DNA from 3 places in the Burkholderia sp. 22313 genome. Region 1 is predicted to be linked to each of the others. Evidence: predicted binding sites of a transcription regulator. Region 1 holds the regulator's gene; each other region holds the start of a gene.
The links. Region 1 encodes HrcA, which represses chaperone genes, less so after heat shock. Its sites were predicted from a motif close to TTAGCACTCNNNNNNNNNGAGTGCTAA; they were not measured.
Positions count from the first base shown of each region.

Region 1 (4,628 bases):
CGAGGCTGATCCGCGCGAGTTCGCCGCCCGACGCGACTTTCGCGAGCGGCCGCAGCGGCACGCCGGGATGCCCGGCGACACGGAACTCGACCTGCTCGAGCCCGTGCGGGCCGCCGTCGGCGAGCGGCACGAGCGCGACTTCGAAGCTGCCGCCCGCCATCGACAGTTCCTGCATGCCGGCGGTGACGGCCGTGCCGAGCGCCTTCGCGGCCTGCGCGCGCGCTTTCGACAGGTGTTTCGCGTCGCCGAGATAGGCTTCCCATGCCTTCGCCTGCGCGGCTTCGAGTGCGCCGAGATCGGCGGCCGCGTCGAGCGCCGCGAGTTGCGCGCGGCGTGCCGCGTGTTCCTCGTGCAGCGTGTCGGGCGGCAGGCGGAACTTGCGGGCGGTCGAGTGCAGCGCGTCGAGGCGCGTTTCGACCTGCACGAGGCGGGCCGGGTCGAGATCGAGGCGCTGCGCGTAGTGCGACAGCGAATAGACGGCTTCCTGCAGCTGGATCTCGGCCGGTTCGAGCGACGCGAGCGCGTCGCCGAGCCCGGTGTCGTAGTCGGCCAGGCTGCGTAGTTTCGACACGATCGCGCCGAGCTGCGGGAGCAGCGCGTCGTCCGCCTCGGACAGCGCGTTGAGCGCGCCCTGCACGCCGGCGATCAGGTTCGCCGAATGCGACAGGCGCTTGTGCTCGCTGCCGACTTCGTCCCATTCGCCCGGTTGCGGGGCGAGCTTGTCGAGTTCGGCGAGCTGCCACGCGAGTTTCTCGCGTTCGAGCTGCAGTTCGCGCTCGTGCGCTTTCGCGGCGTCGATCGCCTGCGTCGCGTCGCGCCAGACGCGCCACGCGCGTGCGACGTTCGCGGCATCGGCGACGAGCCCCGCGTGCGTGTCGAACAGCTCGCGTTGCGCGTCGGGCCGCATCAGCAGCTGGTGCGCGTGCTGGCCGTGGATGTCGACCAGCATCTCGCCGAGCTCGCGCAGTTGCGCGAGCGTCGCGCTGGTGCCGTTGATGAACGCGCGCGAGCGGCCGTTCGCGTCGATCACGCGGCGCAGCATCACGGTGTCCTCGGTGTCGAACGCGTGTTCGTCGAGCCAGCGCGCGACGCGGTCGTGCGGCGTGAATTCGGCGGTGATGTCGGCGCGGGTGCAGCCGGCGCGCACGACGCTTGCGTCGGCACGTTCGCCGAGCGCGAGCGCGAGGGCGTCGATCAGGATCGATTTGCCGGCGCCGGTTTCGCCGGAAAAGACGGAAAAGCCGCTGTCGAATTCGAGATCGAGCGCGGCGACGATGACGAAGTCGCGAATCGAGAGGTGGCGGAGCATGGTGTCGGGCGGTGGTGCGTCAGGACGCCTTGTCGTCTTCGTTCGATGCGTGTTCGTTCCAGTGCAGCTTCTTGCGCAGCGTCGCGTAGTAGCTGTAGCCGATCGGATGCAGGAACGGCACCGTATGCTTCGAGCGGCGCACCTCGATCGTGTCGTTCAGTTCGAGCGCGGTGAACGACTGCATGTCGAAATTCACGTTGACGTCGCGGCCGCCGACGATCTGGATCGCGATCTTCGAGTCGTCGGGCAGCACGATCGGCCGGTTCGACAGCGCATGCGGCGCGATCGGCACGAGCACGATGCCCTGGAGCTGCGGATGCAGGATCGGGCCGGCCGACGACAGCGCATAGGCGGTCGAGCCGGTCGGCGTCGCGACGATCAGGCCGTCCGAACGCTGGTTGTACATGTACCGGCCGTCCACCGACGCGCGCAGCTCGACCATCCCGGAAAAGCCGCTGCGGTTCACGACGACGTCGTTGAACGCGATCGCGTGGTAGATCGGTTCGCCGTCGCGCATGATCCGGGCCTCGAGCAGCGAGCGCTCCTCGCGCTCGAACTTGCCCGACAGGATCACCGGGACGAGCGCCTGCATGTCGGCCGCCGCGATGTCGGTGATGAAACCGAGCCGCCCGTGGTTGATCCCGATCAGCGGCGTCTTGTACGGCGCGAGCTGGCGGCCGATGCCGAGCATCGTGCCGTCGCCGCCGAGCACGACCGCCACGTCCGCGCGCGCCCCGATTTCCGCCGGGGTGAGTGCCGGATAGCCGGAGATGCCGATCTCGCGCGCCGTGTCGGCTTCGAACACGACCTCGAAGCCGAGCTTCGCGATGCAGCCAGCCAGCGTGGCGAGCGGCTCGGCGATGCCGGGCGTGTTGCTCCGGCCGACGAGCGCGACGGTGTTGAACTGATTACCGGTTTTCATGCCGGCATTACACCATAGCTCGTTGACGAAAAGAACCGGCTGTGGAACCGGCTGTGCGCGCACGGGGCCGGATCGGCCGGCCCGCGCGACAGTGGCCGCGCCCACTCGCCGTGCTCGCGCGGTTGCGCTAAAATTTTCCACCATGCTAGATCCTCGCGCACGAACCCTCCTGAAAACCCTGATCGAACGGTATATCGCCGACGGTCAGCCGGTCGGCTCGCGCACGTTGTCCCGTTACTCGGGGCTCGAGCTGAGCCCGGCAACGATCCGCAACGTGATGTCCGACCTGGAGGAGCTCGGCCTCGTGTCGAGCCCGCACACGTCGGCCGGCCGCATTCCGACGCCGCGCGGCTATCGCCTGTTCGTCGACACGATGCTGACGGTCGAGGCGCCGATCGACGCCGAAGCCGTCGCACGGCAGGTGCAGAACACGCTGCAGGCCGGCGAACCGCAGCAACGGGTGGTGGCGGCCGCGGCGAGCGTGCTGTCGAACCTGTCGCAATTCGCCGGTGTCGTGCTGACGCCGCGCCGCAGCCACGTGTTCAAGCAGATCGAGTTCATGCGCCTGTCGGACAAGCGCATCCTGCTGATCATCGTCACGCCCGAGGGCGACGTGCAGAACCGGATGCTCGCGACCCCGCGCGACTATTCGCCGTCGCAGCTCACCGAGGCGTCCAACTACATCAACGCGCACTTTGCCGGCCTGTCGTTCGACGAGGTGCGGCGCCGCCTGCGCGACGAGATCGACCAGCTGCGCGGCGACATGACCACGCTGATGCATGCAGCGGTGACGGCCAGCACCGAGGTGCCCGATACCGAGGACACCGTGCTCATTTCCGGCGAGCGCAACCTGCTCGAAGTGGCGGACCTGTCGTCCGACATGGCGCGGCTGCGCAAACTGTTCGACGTGTTCGACCAAAAGACGGGCCTCCTGCAACTGCTCGACGTGTCGAGCCACGCCCAGGGCGTGCAGATTTTCATCGGCGGCGAATCGACGCTCGTGCCGATCGAGGAAATGAGCGTCGTCACCGCGCCGTACGAGGTGAACGGCCAGATCGTCGGCACGCTCGGCGTGATCGGCCCGACCCGCATGGCCTACAACCGCGTGATCCCGATCGTCGACATCACCGCGCGGCTGCTGTCGCTCACGCTGAGCCAGCAGTAACGACCGTCGCCGGCGGGAATACCGTTCCGCCATCGTGCCGCGGCGCCGCGCGCGCCGCCAGTCGGTCGAACGGCCAGCCGACCCGATCGGGGCGGCCCGCTATAATTGAGAGCCGTCCGACTGCGTGCCCCGAGCACGTTCCTGCCCATGCGTTTCGATCTTGAGCCGCCTTCGAGTGTCGCGGCTGCCCATCGCATCGGCGTGCTGCTGATCAATCTCGGCACGCCCGACGCCCCGACGCCGCGCGCGGTGCGGCGCTATCTGGCCGAATTCCTGTCGGATCCCCGCGTCGTCGAAATCCCGCAGGTCGTCTGGCAGGTGCTGCTGCGCACGCTGATCCTGCCGCTGCGCGGCCGCGCGTCCGCGAAGAAATATGCGGCCGTCTGGATGCCCGAAGGCTCGCCGCTGCGCGTGTACACCGAGCGCCAGGCCGACGGCGTGCGGCATCTGCTCGCGTCGAACGGCTACCAGGTGAAGGTCGACTACGCGATGCGCTACGGCAGCCCGAACATCGCGCAGGCGCTCGCGCAGTTCAAGCGTGCCGGCGTCGAGCGCGTGCTGCTGATGCCGATGTATCCGCAATACTCGGCGTCCACCACGGCGACCGCATTCGATGCCGCGTTCGGCGCGCTCGCGCGGATGCGCAACCAGCCGGAAGTGCGCACGGTGCGGCAGTATGCCGACCATCCGGCCTATATCCACGCGCTCGCCGAGCAGGTGCGCCAGTACTGGGCGCAGCACGGCCGGCCGGACTTCGCGGCCGGCGACAAGCTCGTGCTGAGTTTTCACGGCGTGCCGAAGCGCACGCTCGATCTCGGCGACCCCTATCACGACCAGTGCCAGCAGACGGGCGCGCTGCTGATGGCCGCACTCGGGCTGTCGCCGCTCGAATGCCGCGTGACGTTCCAGTCACGCTTCGGCAAGGCAGAATGGCTGCAGCCGTACACGGCGCCGACGCTGCGCGAGCTCGGCGAGGCCGGCGTGCGGCGCGCCGATGTGTTCTGTCCCGGTTTTACGGCCGATTGTCTGGAGACGATCGAGGAGATCGGGATGGAAGTGCGCGACGAGTTCATCGCGGGCGGCGGCCAGGCCTTCCACCGGATTCCGTGCCTGAACGGCGCGCCCGCGTGGATCGGCGCCGTGGGCGAGATCGTCGCCGAGAATCTGCAGGGCTGGCCGGTGAAGGCCGCGCAGCCCGAAACGGTGAACTGAAATGATGGTACGACCCCTGC
Region 1 is NZ_JBQEON010000009.1:30,024-34,651, reverse strand. Features, by position in the region: gene recN (DNA repair protein RecN) at 1-1,309, opposite strand, end outside; gene ACTJKF_RS09735 (NAD kinase) at 1,329-2,231, opposite strand; gene hrcA (heat-inducible transcriptional repressor HrcA) at 2,374-3,396, shown strand; gene hemH (ferrochelatase) at 3,544-4,608, shown strand.

Region 2 (4,628 bases), on a different contig from region 1:
AGGGAGTGCAAAATGAATGCGAAGGCGGCAAGGGTGGTGGCGGCGATGGTGCTCGCGGCAGGCGCCGGGCTCGCGCAAGCGGACGGCGGCGTCCCGGTGCGCGTGCCGGTCGACGCCGACGGCGTGCAGCGGGTGACGATCGTCGGCGGCAGCTATTTCTTTCGACCGAGCCATGTGATCGTCCGCGCGCAGGCGCCGGTCGAACTGACCGTCTCGGTCGAACCGGGCATCGTGCCGCACAGTTTCGAAATCGACGCGCCGCAGGCCGGCATCGCGGTGCACACGGAACTGAGCACGACGCCGAAGACGTTTCGCTTCACGCCGACGGCGCCCGGCCGCTTCGCCTACTATTGCACGCATCGGCTGCTGTTCTTGCGCAGCCATCGCGAGCGCGGCATGGAAGGCGTGCTCGACGTCGAGGCGGCGCCATGATTGCCGCATTGCTGGCCGCGAGCCTGATAGGAGCGAGCATGACAGCCGACCCCGTGACCGTCGCGCAGGCGCATTTCGACCAGGTCCACTCGTACCGTGCGACGATCCGCTCGTCGGCGCGCAGCGGCGAGCACACCGAATTCCACTATGCGTACCTGAAACCCGGTTTCGTCCGGATGGACTTCGTGTCGCCGCATCATGGCGCGGTGCTCGCATACGATCCCGGTGACGGCAAGGTCCGGCTGCGCCCGTTCGGCGAGCATGTGCTGCCCGCACTGACGATGTCGCCGTCCAATCCGCTGTTGCGCGACCGCAGCGGCCATCGTGTCGACCGGTCGGACATCGGCGTGCTGCTGCGCAACGTGCATGCGCTGCAGCAGGGCGGCGCGACGGTGACGGAAGGCGAGGAAACCATCGGCGGCCGGACCACGCTGCGGGTATCGGTGACGGGCGCGCCCGCGCACGTGGTCCACGGCGTGCATCGCTACCGGCTGTGGCTGGACACCGAGGACGGCTTTCCGCTGAAGGTCGTCAGCTTCGCGGACGACGACGGCGCGCCGCTCGAAACCGTGACGCTCGACGACGTCGAGATCGATATCGCGTTTCCCGCACGGTTTTTCGCGCCCTGACCCTGCTTCCCGACCCCGCTTCCCGATCCCCTTTCCCGATCCCGATTCGTGCCGGAGGCTGCATGGCGGAATACCGGTTTTCGACGACGTGGCGCGTGGATGCGCCGCTCGCGGTGGTCTGGGACGCGATCTACCAGGTCGACCGCTGGCCCGACTGGTGGAAGGGCGCCGTGCGGACCGTCGCGATCGAGCCGGGCGACGCGCGCGGCGTCGGCGCGCTGCAGCGATATACGTGGAAGGGCGCGTTGCCGTACCGGCTGACCTTCGACATGCGCGTGCTGCGCGTCGAGCGGCCGCATGTGCTCGAAGGCCGCGCGAGCGGCGCGATCGAGGGCGACGGCCGCTGGTCGTTCGCCGGCGACGGCACGCGCACCGTCGTGCGCTACGACTGGCACATCCGCACGCGCGAGCGCTGGATGAACTGGCTGGAGCCGATTGCACGGCCGTTCTTCATCTGGAATCACGACGTCGTGATGCGCGAGGGCGCGAAAGGGCTCGCGCGCCTGCTCGGCGCGAAGGTCGAGACCGACGGCCGAACGTTCCAGCCGGTTGCGGGTTGCCCCGACATGTGAGGCGCCGGCGGCCGGCATTTGCGTGCCGCCTGGCGCCCGAGCAGGCTTTTTGAAGGGGGGCCGGACGGCGGCGGGAACTCGCTGCTTACCCCGTGTCAAAACGAAGCGATGGCGGGGATAACCCGTATCGAGGCCCTTCCTGGTGGGTTGGATTGTTATCTATCGTATTGTTTCAAAAGGATTTTATTGGTTTTCTCGGCGTTTTTCCGTCGCCCGGCGGCGGATGAAAAAACCTCCGGCTCCCCTTCTTGAATTTGTCAAAACCCGTCCATATAATTAGCACTCGCTGCACGAGAGTGCTAACAATTCTCTGCCGGGCGATCCGCCGGGCAGATTCCCTAAGCGTTCTTCAATCTCAGTCAAGAGAGGAGTGAATATGAACCTTCGTCCTTTGCACGATCGCGTGATCGTCAAGCGCCTGGATCAGGAAACCAAGACCGCCTCGGGCATCGTGATCCCCGAAGCTGCTGCTGAGAAGCCGGATCAAGGCGAGATCCTCGCGGTCGGCCCGGGCAAGCGCGACGACAAGGGCGCGCCGATCGCGCTCGACGTGAAGGTCGGCGATCGCGTGCTGTTCGGCAAGTACGCTGGCCAGACCGTCAAGGTCGACGGCCAGGAGCTGCTGGTCATGCGCGAAGAAGACATCATGGCCGTGGTCAACGCGAAGTAAGCGTCCACTGACGGCACATATTCCCAAGAATTCAAGGAGTTAGAAGATGGCAGCTAAAGACGTCGTATTCGGCGATTCCGCCCGTTCGAAGATGGTCGAAGGCGTGAACATTCTCGCCAACGCAGTCAAGGTCACGCTGGGTCCGAAGGGCCGCAACGTCGTGCTCGAGCGCAGCTTCGGCGGCCCGACGGTCACCAAGGACGGTGTGTCGGTCGCGAAGGAAATCGAGCTGAAGGACAAGCTCCAGAACATGGGCGCGCAAATGGTCAAGGAAGTGGCTTCCAAGACCAGCGACAACGCAGGCGACGGCACGACGACGGCAACCGTCCTCGCGCAATCGATCGTTCGCGAAGGCATGAAGTACGTCGCATCGGGCATGAACCCGATGGACCTGAAGCGCGGCATCGACAAGGCAGTCGCGGCGGCTGTCGAAGAGCTGAAGAAGATCAGCAAGCCGTGCACGACGAACAAGGAAATCGCACAGGTCGGCTCGATCTCGGCGAACAGCGACTCGTCGATCGGCGATCGCATCGCTGAAGCGATGGACAAGGTCGGCAAGGAAGGCGTGATCACCGTCGAAGACGGCAAGTCGCTGGCTGACGAACTCGACGTCGTCGAAGGCATGCAGTTCGACCGCGGCTACCTGTCGCCGTACTTCATCAACAACCCGGACAAGCAAGTCGCCGTCCTCGACAACCCGTTCGTGCTGCTGCACGACAAGAAGGTGTCGAACATCCGTGATCTGCTGCCGGTACTCGAGCAAGTCGCGAAGGCTGGCCGTCCGCTGCTGATCATCGCTGAAGACGTCGAAGGCGAAGCGCTCGCAACGCTGGTCGTCAACAACATCCGCGGCATCCTGAAGACCGTTGCGGTCAAGGCGCCGGGCTTCGGCGATCGCCGCAAGGCCATGCTGGAAGACATCGCGATCCTGACCGGCGGTCAAGTCGTCGCGGAAGAAACCGGCCTGACGCTCGAGAAGGCAACGCTGGCAGAGCTGGGCCAGGCGAAGCGTATCGAAGTGGGCAAGGAAAACACGACGATCATCGACGGCGCAGGCGAAGCCGTGAACATCGAAGCGCGCGTCAAGCAAGTTCGCACGCAAATCGAAGAAGCGACGTCGGACTACGACCGTGAAAAGCTGCAAGAGCGCGTGGCCAAGCTGGCCGGCGGCGTGGCAGTGATCAAGGTCGGTGCTGCGACCGAAGTCGAAATGAAGGAAAAGAAGGCACGTGTCGAAGACGCACTGCACGCAACGCGCGCAGCTGTGGAAGAAGGCATCGTGGCAGGCGGCGGCGTTGCGCTGATCCGCGCTCGCACCGCGATCGCGGGCCTGACCGGCCTGAACGCTGACCAGAACGCCGGCATCAAGATCGTGCTGCGCGCGATGGAAGAGCCGCTGCGCCAGATCGTCACGAACGGTGGCGAAGAAGCCAGCGTCGTCGTGGCGGCAGTGGCTGCAGGCAAGGGCAACTACGGCTACAACGCAGCAACGGGCGAGTACGTCGACATGGTTGAAGCCGGCGTCGTCGACCCGACCAAGGTCACGCGCACCGCACTGCAGAACGCAGCTTCGGTTGCTGGCCTGCTGCTGACGACGGACGCAGCTGTCGCAGAACTGCCGAAGGAAGATGCACCGATGCCGGGCGGCATGCCGGGTGGCATGGGCGGCATGGGCATGGACATGTAATCGACTTCGGTCGATGGTGTCCGGAACGCGCAGCGATGCGCGTTCCAGCCAAAAGAAAAGACCCGCAGCGATGCGGGTCTTTTTTTATGTGCGCGCGAAAAGGGGCGGCGCGCCGCCCCGAAGCGATCATGCGTGGCGTACAACGGCGGCGTCTGGCCGCCGTGCATGCATCAATGCCGGTGCGACGTCCTCGGCACCAGATCGGCCTTCACGGCCGGCGGCGTGTCTGCATCGTCATTGCTGCGCGCCCAGAAGAACCGGTCGGGCAGGTGCGCGCCCATGCCGGGCCGGAACGCGTCGCGCACGGCCTGATACAGGTATTCCTGCGCTTCGCGCACGGCTTCCGGCGGTTCCTGGCCGTTCGCGAGCAGGGCGGCGATCGCCGCGCCGAGCGTGTCGGTGATGCCCATCAGCCGGTGCGGCGAGCGATCCCACATGTCTTCGCGGAGCTGGCCTTCCTCGCCGTACAACGTGTTGACGAGCCGATGCGAGCCCGTCTCCGACGACAGGATGTACTCGCAGCCCTGCGACAGCAGGTGCGACACGGCCGCGTCGAGATTCGGCGCCTCGGCGTCGCCGTCCGGCTGCGCGAGCGCGATCAGCGTCGCGTGGTCGGCAACGAGCAGCGTCGTCTGCGG
Region 2 is NZ_JBQEON010000025.1:57,260-61,887, forward strand. Features, by position in the region: gene ACTJKF_RS20645 (quinol oxidase) at 13-432, shown strand; gene ACTJKF_RS20650 (LolA family protein) at 429-1,061, shown strand; gene ACTJKF_RS20655 (SRPBCC family protein) at 1,124-1,633, shown strand; gene ACTJKF_RS20660 (co-chaperone GroES) at 2,010-2,303, shown strand; gene groL (chaperonin GroEL) at 2,350-3,990, shown strand; gene thiD (bifunctional hydroxymethylpyrimidine kinase/phosphomethylpyrimidine kinase) at 4,161-4,628, opposite strand, start outside.
Region 2: ACTJKF_RS20660 (co-chaperone GroES) is a predicted target of HrcA. The motif match lies at 1,910-1,936, and genes of this name have one in related genera.

Region 3 (4,628 bases), on a different contig from region 1:
GGGTTGAACAGCACGTCGAACAGGCTCGTCATCTCCATGCGCATCGTCTGGTAGTTGAACTCGGCGCCGACCGGGTTGTTCATCCAGCCGTTCGCGACGAGGATCCACAGCGCGGACAGGTTCGAGCCCAGCGCGACGAGGAACGTGACCATCAGGTGCTTGACCTTCGACAGGCGGTTCCAGCCGAAGAAGAACAGGCCGACGAACGTCGATTCGAGGAAGAACGCCATCAGGCCTTCGACCGCGAGCGGCACGCCGAAGATGTCGCCGACGTAGTGCGAGTAGTACGACCAGTTCGTGCCGAACTGGAATTCGAGCGTGATGCCGGTGGTCACGCCCATCGCGAAGTTGATCCCGAACAGCTTGCCCCAGAACTGGGTCATGTCCTTGTAGACCTGCTTGCCGGTCATCACGTAGACGGCTTCCATGATGACGAGCAGCCAGGACAGGCCGAGCGTCAGCGGCACGAACAGGAAGTGGTAGAGCGCCGTGATGCCGAACTGCAGACGTGACAGATCGACGACTTCGCTACTTATCATGGTGGTCTCCCTCGGTAGATGCAGGCGCCGGCACCGAGAGCAGCTTCTCGGCGACGACGGCGGGCGGCAGCGACATGTGCTCCGCCTGCGGATGATTGAAGAATGCGTATTTGAGCGACATCAGGAGGATCAGCTTGACGATCAGCACCAGCGTGATGTCGCGCACGAGGGTCGGCCCGCGAACCCACGCGCCGATGCGCGCGCGCCAGCCGGGCGTGCCGTCGGCCCGCGGGGGAGGCGCCGCAGGCTCTTTATTGATCGAGATCAAGGCAATTATCCTGAATCGATTTGCGTTGAATTTTGGGGCGACTTTACGTTGGATTTTATGACGGCGGTAAAGCGGTTTTAATCCTTTTAAGCCGACGTGCCAATTTTAAGATGCCGGCTTTCCGATGCCGAGTGCTGCGCTGCGGCAGACCGTCGCGAATTGCGTGATGAATCTTGAGGTAGATCAAGGTTATGCGGAAGGGGACGGAATCCGCCTGATACCAGATCAATATGGTCAGTCAATAAGCGAGGCGTGCGGCGAAATCGACAGGCGAAAAAAAACCGCTGCCGGTCGGGCAGCGGTTTTGGGTGAAACGCTCTAACTCGCGGATTTATGCGTATTCGGCGAGTGCCGTGCGCATCTTTTTCATTGCGCTCGCTTCGATCTGGCGGATGCGTTCCGCCGACACGCCGAATTCGGCCGCGAGATCGTGCAGCGTCGAGCCGCCCGAGCCGTCGTCGTCGACGTTCAGCCAGCGCGCCTCGATGATCCGGCGGCTGCGTGCGTCGAGTGCCTCGAGCGCCTGCGCGATGCCATCCGTCTGCAGCGAGTCACGCTGACGCGCGGCGAGCACGGCGGTCGGCTCGTTGTGCGAATCCGCCAGGTAGGCGATCGGCGCGTACGACTCCTCGCCGTCTTCCACTTGCCCTTCGAGCGCGATGTCGCCGCCCGACAGGCGCGTTTCCATTTCGGTCACGTCTTCGCGCTTGACGTTGAGCTCTTGCGCGAGGCCGTCGATTTCCTCGGGCGTCATCGCCTGCATGCTCTTCTTGTGGCTGCGCAGGTTGAAGAACAGCTTGCGCTGCGCCTTCGTCGTCGCGACCTTCACCATGCGCCAGTTGCGCAGGATGTACTCGTGGATCTCGGCCTTGATCCAGTGAATGGCGTACGACACCAGGCGGACGTTTTGCTCCGGGTCGAAACGCTTCACCGCCTTCATCAGGCCGATGTTGCCTTCCTGGATCAGGTCGCCGTGCGGCAGGCCGTAGCCGAGATAATTGCGCGCGATCGACACGACGAGCCGCAGGTGCGACAGCACGAGGCGGCGTGCCGAGTCGAGGTTGTTGTCGTCGCGGAATTCGGTCGCGTACTGGCGTTCCTCTTCGGCGGTCAACAGCGGGATCCGGTTGACGGCCTGGATATACGCGTCGATGTTGCCAAGCTGGCCCGGCAACATCGATTGAGTTGCGAGCGCCAGCGAGCCTGCCGATTCGGCCTTGGCCGGCGTCGGGCTCAGGGTGTTCGGAAGGGTCAGGGCATGGCTCACTAAAAAACTCCTTTGGAATCAGGGACAAACCCCTGGTCTCGGATGAGATTCCGAGGCCAATCTTAGCACTCCCGTCATCCGAGTGCTAATTCCTTAGAGGGCGCGTGGGCATCCAAGTTCCCGGTTTTCTATCGAATCAGTCGAGTCGATAGTCTAATTTGCGACCGAGCGGACGACGAGAAGTTCCGTAAGCCATTGTTTCTGATGGTAATCGGTAGACGATTTCGATTTTTGTCGTTTTGGAAGCAAACAATTTCGGTTCGTGATGCCGACCCGAAAAGTCCTTTACCATACCATTCAGTTCGCTCGGGCCCGGCCGCTGCGGCAGGGCTCCATTCAACCCGCAAAGTTGGAGTGTCAGATGAACAATAAGAAGAATCGCCGGCCCCGTAGCCGGGTTGCGCTGCATGCGCTGCTGGCGGCGTCGCTGCTCGGTGGATCGGGGGCCGCATTCGCGGATCGGTGGGGGATCCAGGCGGGCGGCGGGTTTTCCGATCGGCACGGGATCCACAAGGGCGATCTCGGGGTGGTCTGGGATCCGGGCTGGAACTGGTGGGAAATCGGCGGCTGGCACTTCGCGTTCGTGGTCGAAGGGCACGCGGCCTACTGGCACACGGGCGGCAACGTCCACGGCAACATCGGCGAATTCGGCGTGACACCGATGTTCCGCTTCATCAAGAGCGCGGGCGAGATTCGCCCGTATATCGAGGCCGGCGGCGGCGTCCGGCTGCTCACGCACCCGACGATCTCGAACAATTTCTCGCTGTCGACCGCGTTCCAGTTCGCACCGACCGCGGGCGTCGGCGTCCAGTTCGGCCAACGGCAACAGTATCAGGTTGGCTACCGTTTTGAACATGTGTCTAACGCGGGTATCAAAGAGCCGAATCCTGGTATAAATTTCCACCAGTTCTACGTGCAGTACAACTTCTGATCCGCACGCCCGCGCACGGCGGGCGCGTTGCCGAGGAGTCAGGCGATGGCGAAGGTTGTCGATGCGATTCGCGCACTCGAGCGCGAGCGGTTCCGGGCGATGGTCGACGGGGACGGCGAGGCGCTCGATGCGCAGTTGTCGGACAAGGTGTTCTTCGTGCACACCAACGGCAAACGCGAAACCAAGCAGCAGTTCATCGACGCCATCGTCGCCGGCCGCCGCCGCTATCGCCAGATCGAAATCCAGTCGCAGGACCTGCTGCCCGTCGGCGACGCCACCTGCGTCGTCACCGGGCGCGCATTGATCGAGATGGAAACGAACAACGGCGGGCTGGTGTTTCCGATTGCCTATACGGCCGTCCATACCCATGAGCAGGGGCAGTGGCGCCTGCTGGCGTGGCAGGCGACGCGGTGCGCGACCGAGACATGAGCGCGCGTGGCGCTCCTTTTCGTGTTCCGACCGAAGCGGCCTTCTGGGCCGCTTTTCATTGGCCCGTGCGGCGCGGATCGCGCGGCGCACGGGCGGTCACGCACCGCTCGCTGACGTTCAAACCCTGACGGGAAACCTGCCGGTCAGGCCGCCGCGCGGCGATCGGCACAGCGCCAGTCCGAGCGGTTGATCGCGCTGACGACCGCGTCGAGCGCGGCGCTCGCCGGATCGGCATGCACGCCGACACCATGCCGCAGCGGCGCATCACCGACCTGGCAGCCGACCGATACCGCGATCAGGCCATCCGTCGTGCGCACGTGTTCGCACGACGCGACGTCGATCGCCGCGCCGGCCGCCGCCGCGAAGGCCGCGGCCACGCGCCGGGCAGCGTCGTCGGGCGACGCGCCGGCCGGCGGCGCGCCCGCGATGTCGTGGTTCTGCCAGCGAGCGCCGTCGCCGTGGCGCGCGGCCGGGCCGTCGGTCTCGAAGAATTCGCGGGCGAACAGCGCGCAGATCGCGTCGCCGGTCACTTCCTCGCCGGATGCGTCGGCGAGCGTCTGCACCGCGTGGCTGAATTCGATCTGCACGCGCCGCGTCGGCGTGAAGCCCATCCCGCGTTCGAGCAGGAACGTCGCGCCGCCCTTGCCGGACTGGCTGTTCACGCGGATCACCGCGTCATAGCTGCGACCGAGGTCGGCGGGATCGATCGGCAGGTACGGCACTTCCCACATCGCGTCGGGTCGCTGCTGCGCGAAGCCCTTGCGGATCGCATCCTGGTGCGAGCCGGAGAACGCGGTGAACACGAGGTCGCCCGCATACGGATGGCGCGGATGCACCGGGATCTGGTTGCAGCGCTCGACCACGCGGCGCACCGCGTCGATGTCGGAGAAATCGAGGCCCGGGTCGATGCCCTGCGTATAGAGGTTCAGCGCGAGCGTGACGAGATCGACGTTGCCGGTGCGTTCGCCGTTGCCGAACAGGCAGCCCTCGATGCGGTCGGCACCCGCGAGCAACGCGAGCTCGGCCGCCGCGACCGCGGTGCCGCGATCGTTGTGCGGATGCACCGACAGCACGATGCTGTCGCGATACGCGAGGTTGCGGTCCATCCACTCGATCTGGTCGGCGAACACGTTCGGGCCTGCGGCTTCGACGGTCGCCGGCAGGTTGACGATCATCTTGTGATCGCGGGTCGGC
Region 3 is NZ_JBQEON010000041.1:17,906-22,533, forward strand. Features, by position in the region: gene ACTJKF_RS26925 (cytochrome ubiquinol oxidase subunit I) at 1-539, opposite strand, end outside; gene cydP (cytochrome oxidase putative small subunit CydP) at 529-807, opposite strand; gene rpoH (RNA polymerase sigma factor RpoH) at 1,139-2,074, opposite strand; gene ACTJKF_RS26940 (acyloxyacyl hydrolase) at 2,436-3,005, shown strand; gene ACTJKF_RS26945 (nuclear transport factor 2 family protein) at 3,051-3,434, shown strand; gene leuA (2-isopropylmalate synthase) at 3,578-4,628, opposite strand, start outside.
Region 3: rpoH (RNA polymerase sigma factor RpoH) is a predicted target of HrcA. The motif match lies at 2,137-2,163, and genes of this name have one in related genera.